DNA from 2 places in the Salimicrobium salexigens genome. Region 2 is predicted to be linked to the other one. Evidence: a T-box and tRNA genes for the amino acid it is inferred to sense, from the RefSeq annotation. Region 2 holds a T-box; the other holds one or more tRNA genes.
The links. The T-box of region 2 lies ahead of pheS (phenylalanine--tRNA ligase subunit alpha). A T-box ahead of a tRNA ligase gene usually reads a tRNA of that ligase, here a tRNA-Phe.
Positions count from the first base shown of each region.

Region 1: it encodes a tRNA-Phe, which carries the amino acid that the T-box ahead of pheS (phenylalanine--tRNA ligase subunit alpha) is inferred to sense. The anticodon was not compared.

Region 1 is NZ_FTOK01000010.1:55,214-59,584, forward strand. It holds gene dnaB (replicative DNA helicase) at 1-272, shown strand, start outside; gene BW931_RS11420 (adenylosuccinate synthase) at 411-1,703, shown strand; gene BW931_RS11425 (LOG family protein) at 1,782-2,324, shown strand; tRNA gene BW931_RS11430 (tRNA-Phe) at 2,401-2,473, shown strand; gene yycF (response regulator YycF) at 2,766-3,470, shown strand; gene walK (cell wall metabolism sensor histidine kinase WalK) at 3,477-4,371, shown strand, end outside.
Region 2 is NZ_FTOK01000002.1:57,282-61,652, reverse strand. It holds gene pheT (phenylalanine--tRNA ligase subunit beta) at 1-1,358, opposite strand, end outside; gene pheS (phenylalanine--tRNA ligase subunit alpha) at 1,371-2,405, opposite strand; T-box leader at 2,448-2,658, opposite strand; gene BW931_RS02515 (TrmH family RNA methyltransferase) at 2,706-3,443, opposite strand; gene BW931_RS02510 (M42 family metallopeptidase) at 3,566-4,371, opposite strand, start outside.

The sequences.
Region 1 (4,371 bases), on a different contig from region 2:
CCCGTGGAGTGGAATCACGTCAGGACAAACGTCCGATGATGTCCGACCTGAGGGAATCCGGGTCGATTGAGCAGGATGCCGATATCGTCGGTTTCCTGTACCGGGATGATTATTACGATCAGGAATCGGAGAACCAGAACATTATCGAAATCATTATAGCGAAACAGCGGAATGGCCCGGTCGGCAACGTCGAACTTGCCTTCGTGAAAGAATACAACAAGTTCGTCGACCTCGACCACCGCTACAGCGATTCAGATATTCCCCCTGCCTAGCGCAGAGGGGGATTTTTTCGGTCATAAAACAATATTTAACGAATATTAATAGTTATTAACTGTTTAATGTTCGGTTTTTGTTGACGGTGCCCTGTATTATTGGTAAACTGAAAAAGAATTAACGTAGGAGGTGCCTTCATGTCATCAGTAGTAGTAGTCGGAACCCAGTGGGGGGACGAAGGAAAAGGCAAAATTACGGATTATCTATCCCAGCATGCGGAAGTCGTAGCCCGTTATCAGGGTGGGAATAACGCAGGTCACACAATCAAATTTGATAATGCTACATATAAATTGCACCTGATTCCTTCAGGGATTTTCTTTGAAGATAAACTTTGCGTGCTCGGAAACGGTATGGTCATCGATCCGAAAGCACTGAAGGAAGAACTGGCCTATTTACATGAGCGCGGTATTTCAACGGACAACTTGCGTATCAGTAACCGGGCGCACGTCATCCTTCCCTATCACCTGAAACTCGACGAGCTTCAGGAAGCGGATAAAGGTGATAACAAGATCGGTACTACGAAAAAAGGAATCGGTCCTGCCTATATGGATAAGGCAGCCCGTATGGGTATACGGATCGCGGATCTTCTGGATAAGGAAAGCTTCCGGGAGAAACTGGAACAGAACCTGACCGAGAAAAACCGTCTGTTCGAGAAGGTATACGGAGACCGCCCGTTTGAGATCGACGATATCCTTGAAGAATACTATCAGTACGGCCAGGAGGTCGAAAAGTATGTATGCGACACCTCCGTCGTTCTGGACGATAACCTCGACGAAGGACGCCGCGTTTTGTTTGAAGGAGCGCAGGGGGTCATGCTTGATATCGATCAGGGTACGTATCCATTCGTTACATCCTCCAACCCGATTGCAGGCGGAGTAACAATCGGTGCCGGTGTCGGTCCTTCGAAGATCAAGAACGTCGTCGGCGTCTCCAAAGCCTACACGACGAGAGTCGGAGACGGACCTTTCCCGACGGAACTGACAGACGAAATCGGAAATCAGATCCGTGAAACCGGAAATGAGTACGGAACGACGACCGGACGTCCTCGCCGCGTCGGCTGGTTCGACAGTGTCGTCGTCCGTCACGCCCGCCGCGTGAGCGGTATCACCGATCTGTCGCTGAATTCCCTGGACGTACTTACAGGTATCGACACGCTGAAAATCTGTACGTCCTATAAGTATAAAGGCGAGATTATCGAAGAATTCCCGGCGAGCCTTAAGAAACTGGCGGAATGTGAGCCTGTATACGAAGAGCTTCCGGGCTGGGAGGAAGACATTACGAAAGCGGAAAGTCTGGATGACCTGCCGGCGAATGCGCGTCACTATCTGGAGCGTATTGCTCAGCTTACCGGCATCCCGCTGTCCATTTTCTCCGTCGGCCCGGACCGCACGCAGACGAACGTGGTACGCAGTGTCTACCGGGAATCGTAAACGTTTTGCCAAAGACCTTTTGCATAGTCAAAGGGTCTTTCCTTTATTCAGAATAAATTCGGTTCGGGAGGAATAAAGATGAAAATATGTATTTTTGCGGGGTCCCGTAAAGGAAAGAACCCCGAGTATGAAAAAAAGGCCGGTGAACTCGGCAGGCTGCTCGCCAGACAGGGAATCACGGTCGTCTACGGAGGGTCGAGTGCGGGACTGATGGGAGCTCTCGCCAACGGCGCGCTGTCGGAGGGCGGCGAAGTGATCGGCGTTATGCCCCGCCAGCTCGACGGTATCGAAGTGTCCCACACGAAACTGACGCAGCTCATACAGGTGGACACGATGCACGAGCGGAAAGCGAAAATGGCCGAACTCGCAGACGGCTATATCGCCCTTCCCGGAGGTTTCGGTACGCTTGAGGAACTGACGGAAACGATTACGTGGGCGCAGATAGGTATCCACCACAAACCGGTCGGACTGCTGAACGCGGCAGGCTACTACACCCCTTTCATGACGATGGTGGAACACGCCGTAGAATCCGGGTTTGTGGACGTTGAACACGCGAACCGTCTGAAGCTGGAAGAAGACCCCGCCGACCTTATCAATGCTTTAGGGGAAGTAAAGAAATGATACCCGCTATTGCCGACAGCGACAAGCTATGGTAAGATAGGTTTCGTTGTCAGGCATTGGCGCCTGTCATTCCCGCGGCTCGGTAGCTCAGTCGGTAGAGCAACGGACTGAAAATCCGTGTGTCGGCGGTTCGATTCCGTCCCGAGCCACTCCAGACGAAGTACTCTGATATTGATCAGGGTACTTTTTTTATAAAAAAATTCAAGCAGAAGCAGAAATCGTTACCTCCGGAGGGCCAATTCTCTTCCGAAGGTAACGATTCCTCTGTTATCGTGCCCTTCGTGAGGACTGCAACCTCCCGATCGGCACAAACACCGTCAACGGCCATCTTTTTCACAAGTACCGGCTCCTTTTTCTTTCATCAAAAAAGGACAAGATAAAAAAAATGAGTTAGAATAGATAAGGAGCACGAAAGTTCAGAAGAAAGGGAAGTGAACGTACATGGCTCACAAAATATTAGTAGTAGATGATGAAAAACCGATTGCGGATATACTGAAATTCAACCTGGAGAAAGAAGGCTACCAGGTCGTTTGTGCCCACGACGGGGACGAGGCGATCGCGAGCGCCAAAGAGGAAGATCCCGATCTTGTTCTTCTGGACATTATGCTTCCGGAAAAAGATGGGAACGAAGTGTGCCGGGAGATCCGGAAGACGCACGCCATGCCGATTATTATGCTTACGGCGAAAGATGCCGAAATCGACAAAGTACTCGGCCTTGAAATGGGTGCGGATGATTACGTTACGAAACCGTTCAGCAACCGCGAACTCATCGCACGTGTAAAAGCGAACCTTCGCCGCCAGCAGCATGACCCGGAAGAAGGGGTGCAGCGTACCAAGGAAATCGAAATCGGCCGTCTCAGTATCCAGCCGGATGCCTACACGGTCAAAAGGGACGGGAACTATATTGAGCTGACTCACCGTGAGTTCGAACTTCTTTATTACCTGGCCCGCCATACGGGACAGGTGATGACCAGGGAACATCTGCTGGAGACGGTGTGGGGTTATGACTATTACGGAGACGTCCGGACAGTCGACGTAACTGTCAGACGCCTTCGTGAAAAAATCGAGGAGAATCCGAGCACTCCGGCCTGGATCGTTACCAGACGCGGTGTCGGTTATTATTTAAGAAATCCCGAACAGGAGTAGGCGTGTATGAGTAAGGTTGGTTTTTTTCAGTCGGTCCGGCTGAAGCTGATTATTGTATACATCCTGCTTATTCTGCTCGGTCTTCAGGTGATCGGTGCCTATTTCGTCGATCGGCTGGAAGCACAGCTGCAGAATAACTTTACGGAGTCTGTGGAAAGCCGGCTGGACGCTCTGGCTTTCAACATTCAGCAGGCCTTCGAAGAGGACAGGACTGAAGAGGATCCGTCTCTTGAGAGCGACGTCCAGAGCATTCTGAATTCGTTCAACGAAGGGTACGTACGGAATGAAATCAGACAGCTGCAGGTAATAGAGGAAGGGTCGAACGTCGTTATCGCCGCCTACGCAAGCGGAGATGCGACCCCTCAGGCGAACGTCGGGAAAAAGACTACAAATCCGGACGTTCTTTCTGCATTCCTTCTTCAGGACCAGTCGAGCCCGGAGACACGGGTCGATTCCGAGACGGGGCAGAGGCTGTGGGTCGGAACGCGTACCATTACGAATGACGTGGACGAAACGGTGGCGGCCATTTATTTTGAAGCGGACATGAGTCCGGTGTATGAAGAGCTTCAGGATATCAATACGATTTTCGCAAACGGAACAGTCATTTCCATTATCGTTACGGCGATACTCGGAATAATCGTAGCCGGTACGATTACGAAGCCGCTCATCGAGATGCGAAGACAGGCGCAGATTATGGCGACCGGGGACTTTTCCCAGAAAGTGAACGTCCACGGAAACGACGAAATCGGCCAGCTCGGCCACACGTTCAACGACCTGAACGACAAACTGAAGATCTCCCAGGCGACGACGGAAGGCGAACGGCGAAAGCTCAGTTCCGTCCTCTCCCACATGTCGGACGGGGTGATCGCCACGGACCGTTTAGGTATTATCACACTGATGA
Region 2 (4,371 bases):
ACATCAAAAACGCCTTTCTTTTCTTCATACTCGAACTGCAGGCGTCGCAGAACGTTCTTCACATCCTGTACTTCCATTTTCGTACCGAGCCGATCATTGAGCCTGGACGTCTCCATGCGGATGACCGTTTCTTTGCGATTCAAGTGGTCTTCTTCAGCTGTGCCTTTCAATATTGTCGCCCCGGCGTATTTCTGCAACAGTTCACACGCTCTTTCCCCGGCCTGAGCAACGCGGTTAACGTCCAGTCCTTTTTCAAAACGTACGCTGGATTCACTGCGTAACTCGTGGTCATTTGCACTTCGTCTCACTACCTGAGGGTCGAAGTACGCAGCTTCGAGAAGTAAATCAGTAGTACCTTCGTGCACTTCGGATTCTTTACCTCCCATAACCCCGGCGAGGGCATGGGCTTTCTCTCCATTGGTGATGACCAGGTGATGAGGGGAAAGCGTCCGCATCTTGCCGTCCAGGGTCTCCAAAGTTTCCCCCTCCTCGGCATAGCGAGTAACAATCACATCACTGTTGAAACGGTCACGGTCGAAAGCGTGAAGGGGCTGCCCATACTCAAGGAGAACGTAGTTCGTGATATCCACTACGTTATTGACGGGTCTTGTGCCGGCAGCCATGAGACGATTCTTCAACCACAGCGGCGACTCTTTCACTTCAACATCCTGCACAACGAAAGCCCCATAATACGGGTTCGCTTCTTTATCTACAATTTCTACCGCTACGTCTGAGTCCGCTTTATCTTTCGCTTCCTCATAGGAAGGACGCTCGAGCGTGTAATTCCGAGCAAGAGCAGCTGCCGTTTCGTAAGCCATCCCCACCATGCTCAGGACATCGGCACGGTTCGGTGTCACGTCAAGTTCAAGAACAGAATCATCCAGGTTCAGAAGTTTCACTGCGTCTTCTCCCGTTTCTGTATCCTCAGGAAAAACGAAGATGCCGTCTTTGAAAGCTTCCGGCACATCCTCCTCGTTCACCCCGAGTTCCTGAAGGGAACAGATCATTCCATTTGATTCTTCCCCGCGCAATTTCGTTTTTTTGATTTTGAAGTTACCCGGAAGCACGGCTCCAGGCTTAGCTACAGCCACTTTCTGTCCTGCTTTTACGTTAGGGGCACCGCAGGCGATCTGCAGGGTCTCTTCTCCCGTGTCCACCTGACACAAAGAGAGTTTGTCCGCATCGGGGTGCTGCTCACAGCTGATGATATTCCCGACGACCACTCCCTGCGGCAGCTCTTCCGGTTCCGAGATACCGTCCACTTCAATCCCGGTTTTTGTTATAATTTCCGATAATTCTTCTGTCGTATAGCCGCTGATATCTACGAGCTCTTTCAGCCAGTTCAATGAAATAAGCATATTAATTCCTCCTTACGCGTTATGATATTGTTTCAGAAAACGTACGTCGTTCGTATAAAAATGACGGATGTCGTCAATTCCATGCTTCAGCATTGCAATCCGTTCAGGACCCATTCCGAAAGCGAATCCGGAATATTTTTCGGAATCGTATCCGGCCATTTCAAGAACGTTCGGATGCACCATACCTGCTCCGAGAATTTCTATCCAGCCGGTACCTTTACAGACGGAACACCCTTCTCCTCCGCAAACTTTACAGGAAATATCCATCTCTACAGAAGGTTCCGTAAAAGGGAAGAAACTCGGTCGCAGACGAATCATCCGTTCTTTTCCGAACATTTTAGCCGCAAATTCCTGCAATACCCCTTTCAAATCGCTCATCCGGACGTTTTCGTCGACAAGCAGCCCCTCGATCTGGGTGAACTGGTGGGAATGCGTGGCATCGTCGTTATCTCTCCGGTACACTTTCCCCGGACATATCATTTTCACGGGTTCTTTTCCGTTTTTTGCATTCATCGTTCTTGCCTGTACCGGAGACGTATGCGTACGCATCAGCAGCTCTTCGGTGATGTAGAACGTATCCTGCATATCACGGGCAGGATGGCCCTTAGGGAGATTTAATGCTTCGAAATTGTAGTAGTCCGTTTCCACTTCCGGACCTTCTTTGATTTCAAAACCCATCCCGATAAAAAGATCTTCAATCTCCTCAATAATCGAAGTGAGAAGATGCGGCCCGCCTACCTGGACCGGACGGCCGGGGAGGGTAACGTCAATGTCTTCATTTTTCAGCTGTTCTTCCAGGGCTTCGTCTTCAAGTCTGGACTGTTTTTCCTCAATGGCATCGGCAATTCTTTCTCTTACTTCATTTGCTAACTGGCCTATTACCGGACGCTCTTCTTTCGGCAATTTTCCCATACCCCTGAGCACTTCCGTTATCGGTCCCTTTTTACCTAAATATTCCACACGGACACTTTTCAATTCTTCAATGGTTTCCGCCTGCTCTACTTTCAGCAGTGCCTCCTGTTCGAGTTCCTGCAAACGTTCGTTCATTGTCCATACCTCCTTATAAATACAAAAACCCCGCCCCCCTGAAGAAGGGACGAGGTTCATGGTCGCGGTACCACCCTTGTTGACACAGTTGTGTCCACTTTGCGTAAGTTAACGGACCGTCATCCGGACACGACTGTGTCAGCTCAAGAGTGAAATTTCGGCAGTCGCTACGGCAGCAGCGTTTCCAGTCTGAGACGCTGCCTCCCTGTAACCGATATTGCGACTGTCTACTTTGCTCCGTCAAAGCTTTTACCTGTATAACTAATAAATAATTATAGGAAAATTGTAAAGTAAATGCAACTACTGATTCACAGCAAACATTAATATTCCTCCGGCCACAGCGACATTAAGCGATTCTGCTTCGCCGTATATCGGTATTTTCACTCTGTCGTCAGAAAGCCCGAGGAGTTCTTCCCTGACTCCATTCCCTTCATTGCCGAGGAGAATCGCTACTTTCTGCGGACGCTTCAGTTCCGAGTAATCACCGGCCCCGTGCAGGGCAGTCCCCCAAACGGCGACGCCTCTGCTTTTAAGTAAGGGAATCTCATCTTCCAGAGAGACTTCTATTACTTTCATGTCATGAAACATCGAACCCTGGGTCGCACGTACCACTTTATCGTTAAAACGATCTGCGCTTCCCCTGCCGATGAGTACTGCATCAAACCCCGCAGCATCTGCCGTCCGTATAAGAGTGCCGAGATTTCCGGGGTCCTGAATAGTATCAAGGAGAAGAAAACGCGATCCCGTCTCCACTCTCTCTTCTTTTTTATACACGACCGCCATAATCCCCTGCGGGGTCTCTGTCTCCGTAATCTCCTTCATTACCGCTTCACTTACAAGTTCCTTTTTCCCTTCATAAGAGACCGGCATGCGGGTCTCTTCCTGAACTATAAGTTCCTTCACTTCCCAGTCACTATTAACAACTTCTTCCACAAGGTGATAGCCTTCCACGAGGAAAAGTCCATACTGATCTCTGTATTTCTTCTTATGGAGTTTCTTCCACTCTTTCACTTTTTGATTTTTGACGGATGTTATCATTAGTTATTCCTCACTCTTTCCTTACTCTTACCGGTCATCGTTTACCAGCCGGTATTCTCAATTCTCACCGCAAAAGTAACAGGACCTCCCCCTTGGAAATGGAGCGGTCCTGTTCAGTATAATCAGTTGAACGTAATATTCTCGACAGTCTTAGTATCGAGGTTTTTAATCACTTCTACAATAATACTTACTGCGTTTTCGAAATCATCCCGGTGCAACATTGCAGCATGGGAATGGATATAACGGGTCGGTACTGTAATGGAGAGCGCCGGCACCCCATTATGGCTCAGATGAATGGATCCTGAGTCCGTACCGCCTGCAGCCATGGAATCGAACTGATAAGGGATATTATTCTTATCTGCCGTATCAGTCACAAAATCCCGCAGCCCTTTATGCGAAATCATGGAAGCGTCGTAAAGAATGATTTGAGGTCCTTCTCCCATTGAAGCCTGGGCATCTTTGTTCGTAACGCCAGGAGTATCACCGGCGATGCCGACGTCCACACCGAAAGCAATGTCAGGCTGGATCATGTTGGCAGCTGTCTTCGCACCTCTCAAGCCTACCTCTTCCTGAACTGTCCCTACACCGTAAACGATATTCGGGTGTTTTTCTTTTTTCAGGCGCTTCAATACTTCAATGGCAATTGCACAGCCGATCCGGTTGTCCCATGCTTTGGCAAGCAGCATTTTTTCGTTGTTCATCTGAGTGAACTCAAAATACGGGACAACGGAATCTCCAGGTTTCACTCCGAATTCAGCCGCTTCTTCTCTGGAGCCCGCACCGATATCGATAAACATATCCTTGATATCCACAGGTTTTTTACGCTGTTCTGCCGAAAGGATATGCGGGGGTTTCGAACCGATGACACCCGTTACGTCACCTTTTCCGGTCATTATTGTAACACGCTGGGCCAGCATCACCTGACTCC